Regions from separate parts of the Rhodoferax mekongensis genome, predicted to be linked through region 3. Evidence: predicted binding sites of a transcription regulator. Region 3 holds the regulator's gene; each other region holds the start of a gene.

Evidence for each region. Region 3 encodes sigma-54, which starts transcription at its own class of promoters, with help from an activator protein. Its sites were predicted from a motif close to TGGCANGNAANCTGCTTT; they were not measured.
Region 1: the regulator sigma-54 is predicted to act here: its motif matches at 1,816-1,833, upstream of glnA (type I glutamate--ammonia ligase).
Region 2: the regulator sigma-54 is predicted to act here: its motif matches at 4,242-4,259, upstream of RAN89_RS13660 (PEP-CTERM sorting domain-containing protein).
Region 4: the regulator sigma-54 is predicted to act here: its motif matches at 2,931-2,948, upstream of glnK (P-II family nitrogen regulator).

The regions. Positions count from the first base shown of each region.
Region 1 covers NZ_CP132507.1:1,972,971-1,978,794, forward strand. The annotation lists gene RAN89_RS09560 (EI24 domain-containing protein) at 1-849, shown strand, start outside; gene RAN89_RS09565 (competence/damage-inducible protein A) at 846-1,652, shown strand; gene glnA (type I glutamate--ammonia ligase) at 1,879-3,294, shown strand; gene RAN89_RS09575 (hypothetical protein) at 3,481-3,990, shown strand; gene glnL (nitrogen regulation protein NR(II)) at 4,062-5,111, shown strand; gene ntrC (nitrogen regulation protein NR(I)) at 5,144-5,824, shown strand, end outside.
Region 2 covers NZ_CP132507.1:2,858,025-2,863,848, reverse strand. The annotation lists gene RAN89_RS13670 (methyl-accepting chemotaxis protein) at 1-1,065, shown strand, start outside; gene RAN89_RS13665 (methyl-accepting chemotaxis protein) at 1,875-4,049, opposite strand; gene RAN89_RS13660 (PEP-CTERM sorting domain-containing protein) at 4,310-5,044, shown strand; gene RAN89_RS13655 (AraC family transcriptional regulator) at 5,186-5,659, shown strand; gene RAN89_RS13650 (hypothetical protein) at 5,769-5,824, shown strand, end outside.
Region 3 covers NZ_CP132507.1:193,264-199,087, forward strand. The annotation lists gene RAN89_RS00885 (THUMP domain-containing class I SAM-dependent RNA methyltransferase) at 1-522, opposite strand, end outside; gene RAN89_RS00890 (RNA polymerase factor sigma-54) at 519-2,117, opposite strand; gene lptB (LPS export ABC transporter ATP-binding protein) at 2,233-3,009, opposite strand; gene lptA (lipopolysaccharide transport periplasmic protein LptA) at 3,006-3,611, opposite strand; gene RAN89_RS00905 (exopolyphosphatase) at 3,686-4,618, opposite strand; gene RAN89_RS00910 (thiol:disulfide interchange protein DsbA/DsbL) at 4,717-5,373, opposite strand; gene RAN89_RS00915 (SPOR domain-containing protein) at 5,434-5,824, opposite strand, start outside.
Region 4 covers NZ_CP132507.1:396,761-402,584, forward strand. The annotation lists gene RAN89_RS01935 (aldose 1-epimerase) at 1-833, opposite strand, end outside; gene RAN89_RS01940 (ammonium transporter) at 983-2,497, opposite strand; gene glnK (P-II family nitrogen regulator) at 2,511-2,849, opposite strand; gene RAN89_RS01950 (YifB family Mg chelatase-like AAA ATPase) at 3,098-4,651, shown strand; gene RAN89_RS01955 (tetratricopeptide repeat protein) at 4,743-5,822, opposite strand; gene RAN89_RS01960 (ExeA family protein) at 5,819-5,824, opposite strand, start outside.

The DNA.
Region 1 (5,824 bases), 1.8 Mb from region 3:
CTGGATGCCTTCTGGCGATCGCTGGTGTACTGCCTGCACCCCAAGGTCATGCTGTGGTCGCTGTTGCCCCTGGTGCTGATGGTGGGCGTGACTGCAGGCTTGGGCTATTTTTACCTGGACGGACTGCTCGCTTGGGTGACCCAGTTGCTCGAATCCATGGACTGGCTGCAAATGATGTGGAGCTGGCTGGAGTCGGTGGGGGCCGGAAAACTCAAAACCGTACTGGTTCCCCTGATCGTGATCCTTATGCTCACCCCGCTCGTGCTGGTGGGCTGTCTGTTCGTGGTGGCCACGCTGATGGCACCCATGATCGTGCAATTGGTCGCAAAGCGCCGCTTTCCCACCTTGGAAAAGGCGGCCGGGGCCTCCTATTTCGCCAGTGTGGGTTGGGCTGCCATGTCTACCATCGCTGCCTTGCTTGCGCTGGTGCTGTCCATGCCGCTCTGGCTTGTCCCACCCCTGGTGCTGATTTTGCCGCCGCTGATCTGGGGCTGGTTGACCTACCGCGTGATGGCGTTTGACGCCTTGGCAGACCATGCCAGCGCTGAGGAGCGCCGTGAGATTTTCAAGCGCCACCGCTGGTGGCTATTAGGTATGGGCGTGGTCACCGGGTATATGGGGGCTGCGCCCAGTCTGGTGTGGTCTCTGGGCTTCATGGCAGTGGCGCTGGCGCCGTTTCTGGTCCCTCTGTCCATCTGGTTGTACACCCTCATTTTTGCTTTCTCGTCACTCTGGTTCTCCCACTATGGACTGAGTGCGTTGCAGAACCTGCGGGCCCAGCGCTCGCCTGACACCGCCACGACCCAAATGCCCTTGGTGGTGGACACCGTGGATATGGAGCTTTTATGAAATTCGGCGTCATCATCATCGGGGACGAGATCCTCTCCGGCAAGCGGGCCGACAAGCATTTGTCCAAAGCCATTGAACTGCTGGGCGCGCGTGGCTTGCCTCTGGCCTATGCGCACTACGTGGGGGATGACCCCGAGCGCATCACAGCGACATTGGCCGCGGCATTCGCCTCCGGCGACACCGTGTTCTCTTTTGGTGGAATCGGCGCGACGCCGGATGACCACACCCGCCAATGTGCAGCCAAGGCACTCGGCAAAAGTCTGGCGCTCAGCGAAACAGCACGAGCACTCATCGTGGAACGCATGCAGGACGTGGCCCGTGAGCAAGGCGCGGCTTTCGAACCTGACCAGCCGGACAATGTGCACCGCTTGCAGATGGGCATGTTTCCTGCCGGGTCAGCCATCATTCCCAACCCGTACAACAAAATTCCCGGATTCAGCCATCCGGGCACGGGGCAGGGGGCTGTCCACTTTGTGCCGGGCTTTCCGGTCATGGCTTGGCCCATGGTCGAGTGGGTGCTCGATACCCATTGCAGTGCATGGTTTCAAACCGATGCCTGGCGCGAGCAGTCGGTCATCGTGTTCGGCGCCATGGAGTCTTTGCTGACCCCGCTCATGGAGCAGTTGGAGCAGCAGCACCCGGTGAAGGTGTTCAGCCTGCCCAGCGTGGACCATCCCCAATACGGCAAGCATATTGAGCTGGGAGTGAAAGGTCGCCCGCAGGATCTGCCCGCCGCCTATGCGCAGATGCTGGAGGGCCTGCGAAAACTGGAAATGCCATTGGGCCCCGAATTGGTGCGCTAATCAATATGCATTATTTTGGTGCGTATTTTGAGGTGCACGTTTTTGGTGCGTGAAAGTTGCCAATATGGGCTGCAGGCAGTTTCTTTGTTCTGGCAGGGGTGCAAAAGCAGGTTTTAAGGATGCAAAATAGAGCGGTTTGTCGAATTTGCTTTGGTGCGTGCTTTGGCACAAAAGCTGCATTAACAGCAGGGCAAATCTTTTTACAACCGTGCAACAGGAGTATTTGATGGCCAAGACCGTCGCAGATGTGATGAAGATGGTGAAAGAGAACGAAGTCAAATTTGTTGACTTCCGTTTCACCGATACCCGTGGTAAGCAGCAGCACACCACTGTGCCTGTTTCGCATTTTGACGAAGACAAGTTCACCTCCGGCCACGCATTCGACGGCTCCTCCATCGCCGGCTGGAAGGGTATCGAAGCTTCCGACATGTTGTTGATGCCCGATCCAGGCACAGCCAACATCGATCCTTTCTTTGAAGAAACTACCCTGATCATGAACTGCGACGTGGTGGAACCTGCCGACGGCAAGTCCTACGACCGCGATCCACGTTCCATCGCCAAGCGCGCAGAAGCCTACTTGAAGGCTTCCGGCATGGGTGACACCGCTTACTTCGGTCCCGAGCCAGAATTCTTCTTGTTCGACGGCGTGCGTTGGTCTACCGATGCCAACAACACCTTCTACGAAATCGAAGAGTACGAAGCTCCCTGGAACACCGGTTCCAAGCTCGAAGGCGGCAACCGCGGTCACCGTCCCACCGTCAAGGGTGGCTACTTCCCCGTTCCTCCCGTTGACAGCACGCAAGACATGCGCGCTGAGATGTCCCTGATCCTCGAATCCCTGGGCATCCCGGTTGAAGTGTTCCACCACGAAGTGGCGGGCGCTGGCCAGAACGAAATCGGCACCAAGTTCTCCACTCTGGTTGAGCGCGCTGACTGGACCATGTTGCAAAAGTACGTGGTGCACAACGTGGCCAATGCTTACGGCAAGACAGCTACTTTCATGCCCAAGCCTTACCACGGTGACAACGGTTCCGGCATGCACGTGCACCAGTCCGTGTGGAAAGACGGCAAGAACCTGTTCGCCGGCGACGGCTATGCCGGTCTGTCTGACTTCGCGCTGTACTACATCGGCGGCATCATCAAGCACGCACGTGCCCTGAACGCCATCACCAACCCCGGTACCAACAGCTACAAGCGCCTGGTTCCTCACTTCGAAGCTCCGGTCAAGCTGGCTTACTCTGCCAAGAACCGTTCTGCTTCCATCCGTATTCCTTTCGTGGCGAACCCCAAGGGCCGTCGTGTGGAAGCACGTTTCCCCGATCCATTGATGAACCCTTACCTCGGCTTCGCAGCCTTGTTGATGGCGGGTCTGGACGGCGTGGAAAACAAGATCCATCCCGGCGAAGCAGCCACCAAGGACCTCTACCATCTGCCTCCCGAGGAAGATGCAAAGGTGCCTACCGTGTGCCACAGCCTGGATCAGGCCTTGGAAGCTCTGGACAAGGACCGCGCGTTCCTGACCAAGGGTGGCGTGTTCACCGACTCCATGATCGATGCCTACATCGACCTGAAGATGCAAGAAGTGACCCGCTACCGCATGTCTGTGCACCCTGTCGAATACGACATGTACTTCAGCCTGTAATCCCGGCGCTGCAAAGCACTGAGACAAGCAAAAAAGGACGGCGCGAGCCGTCCTTTTTTCATGGAACACTTGCTCACAGATGGCCTCCCTCAAGTCGGGGATACTTGGGCGTTTTGTTCTTGGGCACTTTTTGGCGCATACTGAATCCCAGCGCTCATGAAAAAATAGCGCGCACACCGACACAGCATGAAACCCACACTCCTGATTCTTTTGCTCACTGCAGGCGCCATCTCGGGCGTAGCAGCGCAGGAGCGCATCTACCGCTGCGGCAACGAATACACCAACACCGTCACCGAAGCCCAGGCCAAGACCTGCAAGCTCATCTCCGGTGGCAATGTGACAGTCGTCCAGGGTCAAAGGCCTGCGGGTGGCGCCAGCGGCGGTTCCGGGGGAGTGAAAGTGGCGTCTGCCCCGAGCTCTGCGCCGCGGATTGACAGTGCCGATCAGCGGGCCAAAGACTCGGATGCACGCTTGATCCTCGAGGCTGAGCTCAAGAAATCCGAGGCCCGCCAGATCGAGCTGCAAAAGGAATACAACAACGGTGAGCCCGAAAAGCTCGGCCCCGAGGCACGCAACCACCAGAAATATCTGGATCGTGTGGCAGAACTCAAAGCTGCCATCGCGCGCAATGAGAGTGACATCGCCGGTATCCGTCGTGAACTCGGCCGCTTGCCGGCGGCGACTGCCAAGCAGTAAGTCCGTCTGCGCGAGACTCCGGGCCGTTATGCTGACGGCAAATCATTCATTTCATCCACCGGACAAGCCCCATGGAGCGCTTCCATTCTTTTGACCTGCTGGCCACGCTGGTGGCAGTAGTCACGGCCGATGCTTCGGTGCAGTTCTCGAACGCAGCCCTGGAGGATGCCTTGGGCATCTCACGCCGGACCATCATCGGCTCAAACTTTGCCGAGGTGTTTACTGAACCGGCGCAGTTGCACAGTGCCCTGGAGGGCGCGCTCGACAACGCGTTCGCGGCTTTGCGTTACGACGCTTTGCTCAAGCGCAACGGGCTCGATGCCATGCCCGTGCACGTGATCGTGACGCGTACGGAACTCTCCAATGACATCATTGTGGAAATGGTGCCCCAGGAGCAGCAGACCCGCCAGGACCGCGAGGAGCGCCTCGCGGAACAGGCCCAGACCAACAAAGAGCTGATCCGCAACCTCGCCCATGAAATCAAAAACCCTTTGGGTGGCATTCGTGGCGCGGCGCAACTGCTCGAGATGGAGATGGAGTCTCCTGAGCTCACCGAGTACACGCAGGTCATCATCCATGAGGCGGATCGCCTGCAGAGCCTGGTAGACCGCCTGCTGGCGCCGCACCGCCGGCCTCACTTGGTAGGCGATGTGAATATCCACGAGGTGTGTGAGCGCGTGCGCTCCCTGATCCTTGCCGAGTTCCCCAAAGGCTTGCGCGTGGTGCGGGACTACGACACCTCCATCCCCGAGTTCCGGGGTGACCGCGAGCAGCTCATTCAAACCGTGCTGAACATTGCCCACAACGCCTGCCAGGCCCTGGCCGAGCGCATTGCTGCGGGTGACGGTTGTGTGACATTCAAGACCCGCGTGACGCGCCAGATTACCTTCGGCAAACAGCGTTACCGGTTGGCATTGGAATTGCATGTCATCGACAACGGACCTGGCGTGCCAGATTCGATCAGAGACCGCATTTTTTACCCGCTGGTGTCGGGCAGGGATGGCGGATCCGGACTGGGGCTCACACTGGCGCAAACCTTTGTTCAGCAACACCACGGGCTGATCGAGGTGGACAGCGTGCCAGGCCGTACGGACTTCAAGATCTTGATTCCGTTACCGTAACAGACAGACAAAGAAACTAGGGTGCCGACAACATGAAGCCGATTTGGATCGTAGATGATGACCAGTCCATCCGCTTCGTGCTGGAGAAGGCACTGCTGCGTGAGCACCTGCCCACACGCAGTTTTTCCAATCCACGCGATGTACTGACTGCGCTGAGCACCGCAGCAGACGATGAGGGCCCGCAAATCCTGGTGAGCGACATCCGCATGCCCGGGGGCTCCGGTCTGGACTTGCTCGAAAAAGTCAAGGCCAAACACCCCGGCCTGCCCGTCATCATCATGACGGCCTTCTCGGACCTCGACAGCGCGGTCAGCGCCTTCCAGGGCGGCGCTTTTGAATACCTGCCCAAGCCCTTCGACCTGCCCAAAGCAGTGGAGCTCATCCGCCGTGCGGTGGAAGAGAGCCAGCGCGAGGAAGTAGCTGAAGAGCGCATGGCCGAGTCCCCTGAAATGCTGGGTCAGGCGCCCGCCATGCAGGACGTGTTCCGTGCCATCGGCCGCTTGAGCCAGAGCAACGTCACGGTGATGATCACCGGTGAATCCGGCTCCGGCAAGGAGCTGGTGGCCCGTGCGCTGCACAAGCATTCCCCGCGCGCCGATGGCCCGTTTGTGGCTATCAACACTGCAGCCATTCCCAAAGACCTGTTGGAGAGCGAACTCTTCGGCCATGAACGCGGTGCCTTCACCGGCGCGCAAACCATGCGCCGTGGCCGC
Region 2 (5,824 bases), 1.2 Mb from region 3:
CGCGCCGTGAAAAGCAGCGCCGATGCAGTCGCCACCGCCAGCGCCGAAATCGCCCAAGGCAACAACGACCTCTCCGCCCGCACCGAACAACAAGCCAGCGCTCTGGAAGAAACCGCAGCGTCCATGGAAGAACTCGGCTCCACCGTCAAACAAAACGCCGACTCCGCCCGTCAGGCCAATCAGCTGGCCATGAATGCCTCTACCGTGGCTATTCAAGGTGGAGAAGTCGTCGGCCAAGTCGTGGAGACCATGAAAGGCATCAATGAATCCAGCCGCAGAATTGCAGACATCATCAGCGTCATTGACGGAATTGCCTTCCAGACCAACATACTGGCCCTGAATGCTGCGGTAGAAGCGGCTAGAGCTGGAGAACAAGGCCGGGGCTTTGCAGTCGTAGCCTCTGAAGTCCGGTCTCTCGCAGGACGTTCTGCAGAAGCCGCCAAAGAAATCAAAACCCTGATCAACGCCAGCGTAGAGCGGGTAGAGCAGGGAAGCAGTCTGGTAGACAAAGCCGGTGAAACCATGACCGAAGTGGTCAGCAGCATCCGGCGGGTGACAGACATCATGGGAGAAATCAGTGCCGCCAGCTCAGAACAGAGTGCAGGTGTCTCCCAAGTGGGAGAAGCAGTCACCCAGATGGACCAGGCTACCCAGCAGAACGCCGCCCTGGTGGAAGAGATGGCAGCTGCTGCCAGCAGCCTGAAGAGTCAGGCCAATGATCTGGTTCAAGTAGTGGCAGTGTTCAGGTTGGACGACGAAAGCAAGGGCGTCATTTCTGGTCTTCGCAGCCAAAAGCAGGCTGCCGGCGGCGGCAGCCCCTTGGCTACTCCATTGCTTAAAGCGACATTGCGCTCCAATCCACCCCAGGAGCTCAACTTTGCTGGTCCCGAGCGCAGAGTTTCTGTCGGGTCAAGCGCATCCAAAGTTGCACCTAAACGAACCGCCAAAGCTGAAGCTTCACCAGCCAAACCCCAACAAGTACCTACCGTCCAAGCCCTATCTCCACCCAAGAACAGCAGCCGCGTGACTTCTGCGGGTGGAGATGATGACTGGGAGACCTTTTAAGCTCATTGGCAACCTCACAGAAGTGCTGACATCGGCATCACATTCACTTCGTGGGTAGGTCGTTTTTGTCTTAATTTCGAAATTATTAATTAGAAAAATTTCGAAGTGATGAGTGGGTCATTTAAATAGCTACTCATCATTTCGCTTTCCTATACGGACGTATCTCAATCACTGGTGTACCTAACGTCCAGTAATTGGCGTAGCTAACACACATGCAACATTTTTTTACTTTATGGGTAACGGAATTGCTATGAAATATAGAATCAAAGTACCCCACAAGTCGGGCGATAGATGCTCCAAGCGCACATCAATTAGAGATTTGTAATTTTTCCTTTTATCATAGAGATCAAATTACGACGAGGTTTCCAAGAAATTAATTTCTACTGAGGTTTAATGTAGCTATCGAGGTTTAGCCTTTTTTGCTGTCTTCTGGATAAATTCTATCTGCAAGTAAAAAAGTATCTAGCCTATTAGTTGCAATGCACATCGGCACTTCAGCCCTTAGGTTTCAAGGTTGTTACACATTGGAAAAGTGATCTTCAGTAAATCATAGACACTAAGAACGCTTAGTCTGCTCAGTCACTATTGCTTTTAATTTCATATTAATCCTCTATGGATTGATCTTGGCACGGACCTTTTCGTCCCGAAGGGTGAAGGACTAAACGTAGTGATCTTTAGCCCGTAGAGTGACACTTTTGACGCCTAGATGATATCTATTTATAAATCACCTTTGTATCGATATTCCAATCTAGGGCTAACGTAACCTCGCGGTCTATAGTCTCTGGCTCACTACGGTGCAATACGTTGTATCAAAAGTTTTCCCACTCATCCTTGTTAGCTTCAATGAACTTCGACTTACTCCTGTCCTTGTCTAGTTGATTTGGTGTGATTCTTTGATCTCTTTTAGTTGTGATTTTCTGTTTTAAAGGCACATTACTGATTTTTAGTACGTTGCTATCGAGTCTAGGTTGTTCAGCAATTTGTACCGCGATTTCCTTTGTCTCGATTGGTTGCGTGATTACTAATCCAAAGCCATCTACTGCATTCACTAGCTCGCTAGCTTGTTGTTTTAGCGAGTTGGCTGCCGCGGCCATCTCTTCTACTAAAGCAGCATTCTGTTGAGTGGTCTGATCCATTGATGCGATTGCATCATTGATTTGTGAAACTCCTAAACTTTGTTCTTCACTTGCAGAACTTATCTCACCGACGAAGTCTGCAACTCTCCCGATGCTCCTCACGACTTCATTCATTGTGTGTCCTGCTTGAGCTACTTGAGTCGTGCCATGTTCAACTCGCTCAACACTCAGACCAATCAGCTGCTTGATCTCTTTTGCTGCATTTGCACTGCGCCCCGCAAGTGACCTAACCTCGGTTGCTACAACCGCGAATCCTCTTCCTTGCTCTCCAGCACGTGCAGCCTCAACTGCAGCATTCAAGGCCAAGATGTTTGTCTGAAACGCTATGCTGTCAATTACCGCAGTAATGTCGGCAATTTTGTGACTGGAGTCCTGGATCTCCTGCATCGTCTTTACTACCTCTCCGACGACTTGCCCACAATTCCGAGCTACGGTGGAGGCCTCTAGAGCCAAGCTATTGGCGGTCTTCGCGCTAAGTGCATTTTGTTTAACTGCTTCGTTAAGTTGCTTCATACTTGCTGAAGTTTCTTCTAGCGCAGTGGCTTGACTTTCCGTCCTTGATGAAAGGTCGTTATTGCCTTGCGCAATCTGAGAGCTCGTGCTGGCAACAATGTCAGCATTACCTCTGACCTCCAAGAGTACATCATTGATCTTTCCAATGAAGACGTTGAAGTTTGTGGCGATGATTCCGAGTTCATCATTAGATTTAATAGTAATTTTTGTGCGCAGATCCGCGTTTCCACTTGCCAAACCTTGCATTGCGACATTCAGGCTTTTCAGTGGTCGAAAAAGTCTGGATAGTAGTATTAGTAGGATTGAGATTGTTACGAAGGCGCATATCACAGATGCGGATAGTATGTAACGCATAAGGTCAGTGGAAGCGGAAATTGCCGTACTGCGTTTGAAACTAATTTTTATTGACCATGGCGGGATGTCTTTATGTATTAAGACTGGCTGCAGTATATGAATTATATTATTGCTGTCTTCATACTGAAATTGCGCCCCTTTTTTTATGGCAAGTAATCCCTCGTCAGGTAAGTCCGACGCCGGCTTTCCTGTATGGCTTGCTTCAGAATTGGTTGCATAGACTCCTTTATTCGAAATCAGAGCTAAATTACTGTCGGGGATCACCTTGATTCCCTCAAGTATATTTTTCAGTTGCTCAACTGAAAAATCAGCACTTGCAGTTCCGAGAAACTGTCCATTTACAATTATCGGAGCAACTATCGATGCCATCATTACTTCTTGGCCATTGATCGGATAGTTATACGGTTCGGTAAAGTGAAGTAACTTTGTCTTTCTGGGAGTTTCGTACCATTCATTTGCCTCTGGATTGCTACCAAAAACAATTGGCTCAACGTGATGCTCAGATGTTTTTGTTTTTGTCCAATATGGCATGTGTCTACCACTAGCATCATAAATTGGACTTTTGTTCGCAAACTCCGAATCCTTTCCATCCAATGCATTGGGTTCCCAAGTGACTGCAGCACCGATGAAATCTGTAGAATTACTTAGTGTCTCTTTAACTATCTCGTCAATTTGGGGCCGTTGCAGTGGCTGTTCTAATCTTTTTGTGCTGATCATTACCGCAGCCAATTCGCTAATGGCCGCCACATTTGAAGATAAACGTATATTCAGTGCATTTGCAGCTTCCCTAGCTGCTGTCTTTGCCTGATTTATTGATGAGTTTTCGGCAGTCTCGCTTGATTTAATTCCTGTTACTATTCCAGTGAATGTAAAACTTACTAGGATTAGTGCTGTCGCAATTAGACTTATCTTTATATGTAATGAAATTCGATGACTGTCTGATGTTAGTTGCTTTTTTTGATTTTTTTTGGCGTTTGTCATTTTCGATTTCATTGCGATACCTAACTAATTTAAATTGAATACAAAGTTGTTCGGTTGTTTGGCCGTTGTCTAACTTTCGCCTCGACTTCTTTGGTCGTTATTGGTATGTATTCTTTGTGAAATTTCTCCTCTAGCGTTGCTTCTTGTTTCTAAAGTTAGAGACATTTAGCAATTCTTTGGATTTGCTAGTTCAGGCACTCTAATTGCTATCTTGACCTAGTTCCATAAAATGACTTACACTGTAAGTTTTGAGGCTATGTATGTTAAAAAAATTCTCTAAAGCTGTAAAAGTTCTTCTTGTTGGTGCTGCCATGATCCCTGTGGCCTCCCTGGCAAACGCTTCCATTCCAACTCATCAATATAGATTGGATGGCTCTTTCAGTGATGACATGGGAGGTGCAGATCTTCTTGGCAATGGCGGAGCATTTGTTGGAACGAACTACTTGTTTGCCAGGAATCAAGGCGTCACACTTCTGGCTGACTTAGGGTCCGAATACACGGTGGACCTGAAATATTCTTTTGCATCACATGGAGTGTGGCAAAAAATTATTGACTTTAAGGGCCTGAAATCAGATTACGGCCTGTATACCCACTTGAGTGATTACAGCTTTTTCCCTGCAGCTGAGTCCTTTGGTGCTTCTGCCGAAAATGGCATCATGTCTAGACTCACCGCCACCCGTACAACTGATGGAATTTTTAGTCTCTATCAAGACGGTAACTTAAAGGGTAGCTTTCGGGATAACGCAAGATCTGCTGTGCAATTTGGAAACCCTTTGAGTTTCTTCATAGATGACCGAGCAACAGGCGGGGCTGAAGCCGGAGCCGGCTCTTTGGACTTTATTCGTACATACAGCACTGCATTATCTGCCGATGAAGTACGTGGTCTTTCGAGCACTGTGTTGACTCCCGTTCCTGAGCCCAGCTCACTCGCAATGTTGGTTTGTGGTCTTGCCTTGATTGGTGCGATAGGAAAACGAAGAAGCAAGTCGAAGTAAATTCAAGCGAAAAGGACAATTCTCAACAGAAGCATAAGGCTTATTCAAGAACGATGTGTTGTTTAGGTGATAGGCGCTATCTGCGCAAATCGCTAGACATCATGTTGTTCTTTTGGGGAAATTGACTATAGATCACTTGCTATGGATGTTAGAGTTGGTATTTTTCCAGAAAAGATAATCGCTGTCGTCGAGCACTTCGGCTCTCCTAGTTTGGAATACTTGACAGCAAAGCGACTGAATCAATGGAAGGACCGATACATGAGGGATAGTCCAAGTATGGGCAACTCCTTTGCGATCTACCACACCCGGCGATATGCCGTTGAGGCTCGACTACACCGTGTTGACTTCGGAGTTGAAGTCGACTTCCCCGTGCAACCCAACGTTTACGGAGTGGTGTCTAAGGTGCTCCCGTCATGTCGCTGTGCGATTCTTCGTGATGTCGGTGGGCGCTATCTATCCAATGCTATCGACTATCTACAAGATACTTGGCTTAAAACGTCAGGGGAGGAGTTGAGCGGATTGCCAGTGTTCTATCACTATTTAAACGTTGGCCCTGAACTCAAGGCTGCAGAAATGATTACCGACGTCTACCTGCCGCTGAAAGGGGTAACGTAGAAAAGACAATCTGGATAACGAATCATCCAAACCCTAAACTCATTGCAAAAAATCTCGAAGATATAAAATAGGCTACATACACATTACATCTTTACAAAGGTGTAATGTTATGATTTTTAAATTATTGAGTGTGGCTGTGATATCCACATTGTTGGGTGCGGCAGT
Region 3 (5,824 bases):
CTTGTCTTCACGCCAGCCCCGCTTGAACAACGGTTCGCCGGAAGTGTCGATGTAGAGCGAGCAGGCATCGGTGGTCAGGTGGGCGTAAATGCGCACATCGGGCCATTGGGTATTCACGTCCGGCCGCACACCGCCCGCCACTTCGCGAAAGCGGTCGCACACGGCGTCCTTCACTTTGAGCGCCGCAAAGTTCAGCGAGGTGAGCGGGCTGTGCTGGGCAGTGACTTCCACCTTGATACTTTCGCGCGGAGTGAACCAGCGCTCCCACGCCACTTGCATGGCGGCGCGGTACAGGTCCTGCTCGCTGCGGTATTCGGTGTACGACACCAGCACCAACACCCGCTGGGCCAAGCGGCTGTACAGGTTGAGCAGCATCGCATGCTCAAACCCGGTGCGCACGGCCACGCCCCCGCGCTGCTTGGTGATGCAGCCGGGTGGTAAGCCGGTGATCTGCAAAATCTCCGGCGCCAGATATTCCTCCACGCCGGCGGCGCAGGGGAGAAAGAGAGTCAATTGGTTCATAGCGCTTTGCGGAGTGAGGCGGGGGCAATCTTCAGGCCCTCGCGGTATTTGGCCACGGTGCGCCGGGCGCATTCAATGCCCTGCTCTTTGAGCATGTCGGAAATCTGGTTGTCGCTCAAGGGCTTTTTCGGGCTCTCGGAAGCGATGAACTGCTTGATCAGCGCCCGCACCGCCGTGCTGGAGGCGTTGCCGCCAGACTCAGTGCCCAGGCCGGAGCCGAAGAAGTACTTCAACTCAAACGTGCCGAAGGGCGTCGCCATGTATTTGGCAGTGGTCACCCGGCTGATGGTGGATTCATGCAAGCCCAGTTCGTCTGCAATTTCGCGCAGCACCAGCGGGCGCATGGCCAGTTCGCCATGGGTGAAGAAGTTTTTTTGACGCTCCACAATCGCTGTGCTCACGCGCAGGATGGTGTCAAAGCGCTGTTGGATGTTCTTGATAAACCAGCGCGCCTCCTGCAGGCGCTGCTGCAGACCGGCGTGGCTGGAGCTGGCTTTGTGGTTGCGCAGCACATTGGCGTAAATGTCGTGCACCTTGAGGCGCGGCATCACATCCGGATTCAGTTGCACCCGGAATTTGGGCATTCCGCCCACCTTGCCGATGGGCACCACCAGCACATCAGGCACGACGATATTGCGCTCCACATCCATAAAGCGGCGGCCGGGCTTGGGCTCCAGACGGGCTATGAGTGCAATGGCCTCGCGCACCAGAGCATCGCTACCCACACCTGCTTGCACGAGGCGCTTGATGTCGCGACGGGCCAGCAGTTCCATGGGTTGCTTGCAAATGGCCAAAGCCACCTGCAGTACCTCAGTGCGATCCAATTCGCCATCTTCATCCGCGGTGGTCAGCAATGCCCGCAGTTGCAAGCGCAAACATTCACCCAAGTCACGCGCACCGACACCGACCGGTTCCAGGCTGTGAAGCAGGCCCAATGCCACAGTGAAGTGGTGCACCAGTTCGTGGAGCTGCTCTTCGTCGGCAGGGTGCAGACTCTGGGCTAGCTCGGCCAGCGGGTCTTCCAGGTAGCCGTCGTCGTTGAGGGACTCGATCAGGAAGCGCAGTGCGGCCGCATCCTCGGCGCTCAAGCGCAAAGCGGCGGCTTGGCGGTGCAGAAAGGACTGCAAAGACTCGCCCGAACGTGCCAGTTCGGTCGCATCCTTCTGCTCGTCGTCGTCCAGGTTGTTGGTTTTGGCTTTGGCATCCACACCCCATTCGCCGTCGTCGGGGGTCATCTCAGTGGTGCCGTCGCCCTCCCAGTCGGGTTCATCGCTGCCGGACAGCGGAGTCGTCTCATCCTCATTCGAGCTGCTAGCGCTTGTACTGCTTGCGTAGTCAGCTATCGAATGAGGAGCAAAGTCAGCCTCTTCGGATAGACGGTCTCCATCACTCACCGGTGCATCCACCGCATCCAGGCCAAAGTCTTCCCGCTCAGCACGCTCTTCGGTGAGCTCCAGGAAGGGGTTTTCGTCCAGCATCTGCTCCACCTCCTGGCTGAGCTCCAGCGTGGAGAGTTGCAGCAAGCGGATGGATTGTTGCAGCTGCGGGGTGAGCGCCAGATGCTGCGAGACGCGTAAAGACAATCCTTGCTTCATGTCAAAACAAGCCTGTCATCGGAGAGAGCGGCAATTTGCCGCAGGGCCGCCCCAAGGCAAATTTGCCCCCTTGGGGGGCAGCGACCCGCACAGCAGTGGAGCGTGGGGGTCATGGTCACATCTTGAAGTTTTCGCCGAGGTAGACACGGCGGACATCGGCGTTGTTCACGATATCGGCCGGAGTGCCTTCGGCCAGCACGTGCCCGTCGCTGATGATGTAGGCGTGGTCGCAAATACCCAGCGTTTCGCGCACGTTATGGTCGGTGATGAGCACGCCAATGCCTCGTGCCTTCAGGAAATTGATGATGCGTTGAATCTCGATCACCGCAATCGGGTCGATACCTGCAAAAGGCTCATCGAGCAGGATGAAACGCGGCCTTGTCGCCAGCGCGCGGGCTATTTCCACCCGACGGCGCTCGCCACCGGAAAGGGCCAGCGACGGAGACTCCCGCAAATGCTCGACACGGAGCTCTTGCAGCAAATCGGTAAGCCGGCGCTCGATCTCAGCCGGCTTCAAAGGCGCACCGGCATCATCACGCTGCAGTTCCAGCACCGCACGCACGTTGTCTTCCACATTGAGCTTGCGGAAGATGGAGGCTTCTTGCGGCAGGTAGCCGAGCCCCAAGCGGGCGCGCCGGTGGATCGGCATGTGCTCGATGCTCTGGCCGTCAATGGTGATGTCGCCTGCGCTGGCGCGCAGCAGACCCACAATCATGTAAAACGAGGTCGTTTTGCCGGCACCGTTGGGGCCCAGCAAGCCCACCACTTCACCGGTGCGCACTGCCATAGAAACATCTTTGACGACCTGCCGCTTGCCGTAAAACTTCTGAAGGTGGCGGGCCTCAAGCCGCCCGGTAGCGCTGTCCGGGGTATCGGGTACTGCTGCGTTCACGGAACAGCTTTCTCAATCTGGGTCGTGGGCTTGAGCACCGTACCTGCGGCGGGTGGCGTCGTGACCGGATCGGCCTTGGGGGTCAGCATGGCACGCACACGACCTGCGGGTGCAGCCGCTGTCTTGGGGGTGCCATCTACGGTAAAACGGTCCGTCAGGTTTTCGTACATGATGACCGCACCGGTCACCTCGTCGGCCACCGTCGCCCCCCGCAAGCGGCGCATCTGGGCTTTTTGGATGAAGCGCACAGTATCGGCCTTGCCGTCGTACTCAATGGTGTCCCCCTCGCCCTCGATGAACTCATCCAACCCGTCCCGCTTCTGGCGGAAGAAAGCCTGCTTGCCGGGAGCTCCGGTCACCAGACCATATTGATAGCCCTCAGGGTCTTGTCGCACCTCGATTTGGGCGCCACGAATCAGGATGGAGCCCTTGGTGAGCACTACATTGCCGGAAAACACACTGACCTGCTTGAGGTCGTCGTACCGCAACGCGTCCGACTCCACGTTCATCGGTTTGTTGCGATCAGCCTTTTCGGCCCGAATACCCTCCGCCACACCGCACAGGGCCAGCAGGACTGACAAGGACAACAGGATTTTTTTCATAAGGGCACGAAACTTGCTCGAAGAGCGCTCGCTGCATTGTACCGAGCGCTTCAGGCTTCATGCCCTTGGTGCGCTCAACCGTCGGCGTTAATTTTGCTGATCAGTGCTTGAAGCACATCAGCGGCCTGCGCGTTGTCGACCTGGCAGGTTCCCGCATTGGCATGGCCGCCTCCGCCGTAACTCAGCATGAGCTCCCCGATATGGGTGTTGGAACTGCGGTTGGTGATGGACTTGCCGGTGGCAAACACGGTGTTTTGCTTCTGCAAACCCCAGAGCACGTGGATGGAAATATTGGTCTGCGGGAACAATGCATAAACCATGAAACGGTTCACGGCGTAGATGGTTTCTTCATTGCGCAAGTCCAGCACCAGAAGGTTGCCATGGACCGTGGAGCAGCGCTGCAGCTGCTCCTTGGCCTTTTCGGCATGCTCGAAATACAGCTCCACGCGCTCCACCACGTCCGGCAACTGCAGAATTTCGTCGATGCCATGGTTACGGCAGTACTGAATCAAATCCATCATCAGCTGGTAATTGCTGACGCGGAACTCGCGGAAGCGACCCAAGCCTGTGCGCGAATCCATCAGATAGTTCAGGAGCACCCAACCGCTAGGGTTCATGATCTCGTCATGGCTGAAACGCGCAGAGTCGCCCTTGTCTACCGCTTCCATCATGTCGTGAAAGCGCGCGGGAAAGCGGCTGGCACCGCCATAGTGGTCGTACACCACGCGGGCAGCAGAGTCCGCATGCGGCAGGATGATGTGGTTCGGGCGTTCGCCGGTGTTGCGAATGGTCTCGGATTCGTGGTGGTCAAACGCCAGGTGCACACCCGGCACATAAGGCAGGTTGGTGGTGATGTCGCGGTTGGACACCTCTACCTTGCCGTCTTGCATATCTTTGGGGTGAACGAACTTGATGTCGTCTATCAAGTCCAGCTCGTTAAGCAGGACGGCGCATACCAGCCCATCGAAATCGCTACGGGTAACCAGACGGAATTTCTGACTCGACATTGAACGAACCCCTTGACGCAAAGATAAGGAAATTCATTCTAGCCCCGCCTTTGGTGGTGTGCGGCGGTCAGGCGCAAAGCCGAACCGCCGCCGTCGCATCAACCGCGGCCGGCGCGAACGTCAGCGACCAGGGACTCCACCACTTGCAATGCGCGGGGCATATTGCCGGCGAGAGAACCATCGGTGTAGAAACGACCGGCAATACCCAAAGCTGGCACGCCTTCCACCTTGTAAGCGTTCTGCAACTGGGCTGCTTTACCTGCCTTGGTGGCTACCGTAAAGGAGTTGTACTGCGCCACGAACTTGTCCTTGTCCACGCCTTGCTGAGCCACCCATTCCAGGATGGCTTCCGGTCGGGCAAGGTTTTGTTTTTCGTTGTGAATGGCGTTGAACACTTTGGCGTGTAATTTCTCCACCAAGCCCATGGCTTCCAAGGTGTAGTACAGGCGCTGCTGAGGTACGAAGCTTTCCTGGAATGCAACCGGCGCGCGACGGAAGGACACGTCTTTCGGCAGGGTTTTGATCCAGCCCTGCAACAGGGGCTCAAACGCATTGCAGTGCGGGCAGTTGTACCAGAAGAACTCGACCACTTCGATCTTGCCAGTGGGGGCTTCGGTCGGTGCGCGGGGGTCCAGCGGCAAGTAATCGGTTCCCGCTTGGGGCTTCTTGGCTTGGGCCTGAACCCGGGGAGACCAAGCCGTGGAAGCGACCAGAGCGGCGCCCGTGGCCATGTGAGTGAATGCGCGACGTTTCATTTCAAAAGACTCCATAGAGGCGGTGTGAGTGGACCCACCGCCGAAAGTTCCGGGAAAGACTCAGCGTTGAACGCGAACCAGCGCCGTTTCCAAGCCGGCCTTGTCCATTTTTTCCTTGGCTTTGTCGGCATCTTCCTTCTTGTCGAAGGGGCCTACGCGTACGCGGAAAACCTGCTTGCCGGAGAGCTCCCGCTCCGAGATCTTGGTCTCGATGCCACTCAGTGACAACTTGGCGCGCTGGCTTTCTGCATCTTCTGCAGAGCGGAAAGACCCGACCTGCACCCAGTAGGTAAACACATCGCCATCCGCCGCACCAGCTTTGGCCTTGGCCAAGTCACCCAGTGGGTCGGCGGAGGCCTTGGCGTCGGCCTTCGCATCCGGCTTCGCTGCAGCTTTGGGGTCTGCCTTGGCGTCCGCTTTCGGATCGGCTTTTGCTTCAGGCTTGGCCTCT
Region 4 (5,824 bases), 200 kb from region 3:
CAACTGAAGCTTTCACCCGGCTGCAAGATGACGACCCCCAGGCTCTCTGCGCTGGCGCCGGTGGCACCCATCAGGTTCAGCGCGTTGTTCACATGGCTTACCGGCTCCACGGCGATGTTGTCGCGCTCTGGCGTGGTGAACACCACCAGGCGGCTGAGCGCAGAGCGCACGGTGACCTGCAGTTGGCTGTCCTTGAGCGTGAGCACACCATCCCAGCCGTCAAAACAATGGTCCACCGTTAAGGCGGCGGTCGCTTGACTCAGCCCGGCATGGGGCTCGCGATGGGTAGGTAGTTTGTCGGCCGCCATTTCCCAGCGGCCACTGGCTGCGAACTGCACTGTCGCGTCGGGACGCTTAACGAAGTAGGGGTGCCAGCCCAGTCCCACTGGTGCGGGGGTCCGGCTCTGGTTGGTCACGCTCAGACTCATGTCCAGGGCGTCGCCTTCGAGTTTGAATACTTGCGAGCAATCAAAGTCAAACGGCCAGGCGGCGTCTGCCTTGTGCTCCATAGCCAGCAAAGCGAAGCTCTCCGTGCTCTCCAACACCGTCCAGGGCCGCTCCCAGCCGATGCCGTGGATGGTATGGGGTTCGGGGTCAAAGTTTTTCACCAACGGGTGGCTGGTGCCGGACCATTGCAGCTGCCCATAGCCGATGCGGTTGGAAAATGGCACGAGCGGAAAGCTCGCTGATTGGCGCACGCTCGTGAGCTCTGTGCCCTGGGTAGACCGCATCACCGGAACCTCATTCATCCACATGCCGGCAATGGAGCCGCCGAGTTCGGGGCAGATGTCGCAGCGCAAGGGTCCATGGCGCAGGGTCAGGGGCGTACTCATAGAGGGATTCCGTTTAGAAGAGTGAATGCAACAGCGTGGCATTGTGCACCGCCCGGGCACAAAAAAGCCCGGCAACCTCACGGTTACCGGGCTCAAGTCTCAAGAAGAAACTACTTTGAAACTGCAGCGCAGTGCGCTGCGTTCAGTGCTTAGCGGTTGTAAGCAGTTTCACCGTGGCTGGAGATGTCCAGACCTTCGCGCTCTTCTTCTTCAGAGACGCGCAGACCGATCACCAGGTCCACCAATTTGAAGGCAATGAATGCCACCACACCGGACCACACCAGGGTCACCAGCACGCCTTGCAACTGGATCCACACTTGGCCGCCGATGGAGTAACCATCAGCAACCTTGTTGGCCACGTAGTCGTACACGCCGGTGCCACCCAGGGAAGGCGATGCGAACACACCGGTCAACAAAGCGCCGACGATACCGCCAACACCGTGCACACCGAACACGTCCAGAGAGTCATCAGCACCCAGCAGGCGCTTCAGACCGTTCACACCCCACAGGCAGGCAAAGCCGCCGATCAGGCCGATGGCGATGGAACCCATGGGGCCCACGAAACCGCAAGCAGGAGTGATAGCAACCAGGCCAGCCACTGCACCGGAGGCAGCACCCAACATGGAAGCCTTGCCGCGGGACAAAGCTTCACCGGTAATCCAGGCCAAGGTAGCAGCAGCAGTTGCCAACAAGGTGTTGATGAAGGCCAGAGCAGTCAGGCCGTTGGCTTCGAGGTTGGAGCCGGCGTTGAATCCGAACCAGCCGAACCACAGCATGGCAGCGCCCACCATGGTCAATGTCAGGCTGTGAGGAGCCATGGGTTCCTTGCCGTAACCGATACGCTTGCCCACTACGTAAGCACCGACCAAGCCGGCAACCGCGGCGTTGATGTGCACCACAGTGCCACCAGCGAAGTCCAGTGCGCCCTTGGCCCACAGGTAACCCGCAGCAGCCACCACTTTTTCCAGGGAAGCAGCGTCAGTGATCGCATCAGGGCCGGCCCAGTACCAGACCATGTGAGCCATGGGCAGGTAGCTGAAGGTGAACCAGAGCACGCAGAAAGCCAGCACGGCAGAGAACTTGATGCGCTCGGCGAATGCACCCACGATCAGAGCGCAGGTGATGGCAGCAAATGTGGCTTGGAAGGCGACGAATGTCAGCTCAGGAATCACCACACCTTTGCTGAAGGTAGCTGCCACCGAGTCCACGGTGATGCCCTTCAAGAACAGCTTGTCGAAAGTACCGAAGAAGGCACCGTCACCGCCGAATGCCAAGGTGTATCCGTAGACAGCCCACAGCACATAGATCAGTGCGGTCACTACGAACACCTGCATCAGCACGGACAGCATGTTCTTGCTGCGGACCAGACCGCCGTAGAACAACGCCAAGCCGGGAACTGTCATGAACAGAACCAGCGCAGTGGAGATAGTCATCCAGGCGGTGTCGCCCTTGTTGGGAACGGGAGCAGGTGCAGCAGCAGGTGCCGCTTCAGCAGCGGCAGGAGCAGCTGCGGGGGCTGCTGCAGGTGCAGCGGCTTCAGGAGCGGAGGCAGTGGCCGCGGGCGCATCAGCGGCGGGAGCGGCGGTTTGGGCCAGGGCGAATGTTCCTGCTGTCAGCAGGCTCATGCCGAGCGCCAGCGTGGCGAGAAGTTTTTTCATGTTCATGCTCTCTTTCTTTTTACAGCGCTTCTTTGCCGGTTTCACCGGTACGGATACGCACCACTTGTTCCAAGTCGTAGACAAAAATCTTGCCGTCACCGATCTTGCCGGTACGGGCTGCACCCTCAACAGCCTCGATCACGCGCTCCACCAGAGCGTCGTCAATCGCTGCTTCAATCTTGACCTTGGGAAGAAAGTCCACCACGTACTCTGCACCGCGGTACAGCTCTGTGTGGCCCTTTTGACGGCCGAAGCCTTTGACTTCGGTCACGGTAATGCCTTGCACACCCATGCCGGACAAGGCTTCGCGCACCTCATCGAGCTTGAACGGTTTAATGATGGCCGTCACGAGTTTCATGTGTTCACCTCAGCTTGATAGTTGATTACAGAGTCCGGGCCTGGTCTCAGGTCTTGCCAGGTTTTTGGAGCTAGGGTCGATAAAGCAGAAGCCGTGCCAAGTTGTCTGAAAGCTTGCATTAGCAAAAATCCCCATCGATTAGGCGGGCTTACGCTAAGATACCTGTATAAAACCACAGCATGCACTGCTTTAGTGCAGAGTCGCGCAATGCACCGAGTTATTGCGCACCTTTTTGGGAAGTCAGGGTTATGAGCTTGTCTTTGGTGCAAAGTCGCGCCTTATTGGGGCTGGAAGCGGTGCAAGTGACGGTGGAGGTGCATCTGGCAAACGGTTTGCCGAGCTTCACCCTGGTCGGTCTGGCGGATGTGGAAGTCAAAGAAGCCCGCGAGCGGGTGCGCTGTGCCATCCAGAACAGTGGTCTGGAGTTCCCGAACAACAAGCGGATCACCGTAAACCTTGCCCCGGCCGACCTGCCCAAAGATTCCGGGCGACTGGATTTGCCGATTGCGCTGGGCATTCTGGCGGCCAGCGGGCAGATCGATGCCGGTGCATTGGCCGGATTTGAATTTGCGGGGGAGTTGTCACTGTCCGGTGAATTGCGTTCTGTGCGAGGCGCTTTGGCCATGGCTCTGGCTTTGCGCAAGACCAGCGCCCGCCCGCAATTGGTATTACCGCCCGGCAACGCTGAGGAGGCAGCGCTGGTACCCGACTCCAGGGTCATCCGTGCGAGGCATTTGCTGGATGTGGTGCACCACTTTGCACCGGGAGGCCAAGCCAAGGATGCCGATGGCACTCCCTTGGAACAGGACCCCGACGGATGGGTACGGGTAGAAGCTGCAGCTCCTCAGCGCGCCAGCATCGGCCCGGACCTCGCTGATGTCAAAGGGCAGGTAGCCGCCAAACGTGCCTTGGAGATTGCTGCCGCCGGAGGCCATAGTCTCCTGTTGGTCGGCCCGCCAGGCTCCGGAAAGTCCATGTTGGCGCAGCGGTTTGCTCATTTGTTGCCGGATCTGGATACCGATGAGGCCTTGGAAAGTGCAGCCATTGGTAGCTTGTGCGGACGGTTTGATATGCAACGATGGGGGCAGCGCCCCACCTGCAGCCCGCACCACTCTGCGAGCGCCGTGGCCTTGGTGGGCGGGGGCTCACCTCCACGCCCCGGTGAAATCTCGTTGGCGCACCACGGTGTCTTGTTTCTGGATGAACTCCCGGAGTTTCCACGCCCTGCCCTGGAGGCGCTGCGGGAGCCGCTGGAGACCGGCACCATTACCATTGCTCGGGCCGCCCGGCGTGCCGAGTTTCCGGCACGATTCCAGTTGATTGCGGCCATGAACCCCTGCCCTTGCGGTTATCTGGGCTCCAGCATCCGGGCCTGTCGCTGCACGCCGGACCAGGTTTCGCGCTATCAGGGCAAACTCAGCGGCCCCTTGATGGACCGCATCGACCTGCATGTCGAAGTACCGGCTTTAGCTGCGGAAGACCTGCTGAACAGCACACCCGGCGAGGGCAGTGCTGCCATCCGCGAACGCAGCCAAATTGCAAGGGCGCGCGCTGTCCAGCGCCAAGGCAGCAGCAACCAGGCGCTCGCAGGCCAGGCCATTGACCAGTTTGTGGCGCTGGATCCGGCAGCCTCCAAGTTTTTGCAAACTGCCGCAGCGCAATTGGGGTGGTCCGCCCGCAGCACCCACCGGACCCTGAAGATTGCGCGCACTATTGCGGACCTCTCAGGTGCGGAATCCACCCAGCTGGCCCATGTGGCCGAAGCCATGCAATACCGTCGCGTCCTGAAGGCAGCAGGCTGAGGCAATCGCTACATTTTTAATAGCTGCTTGCGCACAATCAGCGAGCGCCAGAGCCTGATTTTCTTGCCGCCGCGAGGTAGGCAGCACACGATCAAGGTTTGTCGTTGAGTGTGACCCCCTGCTGTCGCAGGTAGGTAAGCACCTCTTTGCTGACCGGCGCAATGGCGCGTGCTTTCTCTGCCAACTCTGCCGCCGCAACCAACTGGCCCAAAGCTGCCTGGGACACTGCACTCCCCAGCAACCAGCGCTGCTCGGCAGGACGGGCCTGCAAGGCAGTGGCATAAAACTGCAGCGCATCCTGATGCCGGCCCAAACGCTGTGCGGCATTGGCACGTACGGCCCACAGGTCCGGCTGGGCGACCATGAGTGGCTCGTAGCGGCCCAACAATTCCAGAACCGCCGCAGCCCTGCCTTGCGCCAGTTCCATGCGCGCCAATTCGCGCAGCAGTTGCAGCTGGGTCGCGGCAGGAGCTGGTGGGCTGGCACGTTCGGCCGTGTGCAGTGTGTCTTGCAAAAGCTGGATGGCCGTATCCTGAGATCCGCTGCTGCTGAGCGCCTGGGCTTGAGCAAGCACATCGCGGGTCGCATTTTGTTGACGCTGCGCAACGACAACCGGATCAGGACCAGAAGCTGCGGCCGCCACCGCCACCGCCACTGGCGCGGTTGTAGCAGGCGAAGAAGAAGACACCAAACTGGCGGAGGAAGCAAGCTTCAATCCCCCGGACTCCGGCGAAGGAGCCATTGGCCGCGGCTTTTCCGCAGTCACCACTGGCGCAAGAGCTGCCGGCTTGGCAGGCGCTGCTGTGTCTGTGTGTGAAAGTGCAGAAGACTCTTTCACAGGCACCGAAGTTGCCATGGCGGGCGGCTGCGCAGGCGGAGCCTGCACCGCCGACTGCAGTTCCGGCTGCACAACTTGCGCACGACCCGCAACGCCCGGCACGATTTCAGGCAATGACGTCGATGGACGGAGCCACAACCACCACGCTGCCAGCCCGAGCACTAGCAATGCAGCGCAGCCGCCCCCCCACAGCAGGGCCCGATGGTGGCGGGCCTTCACAGATGTAGTGATATGGGGCACAGCGGCAGCGCGGACTCCGGCCCGCAAGGCGGGATCGAGGGTGGAGGCGGTACGCTGGTCCAAGTCACGCAGCATTTTGTTGATCACACTCATTC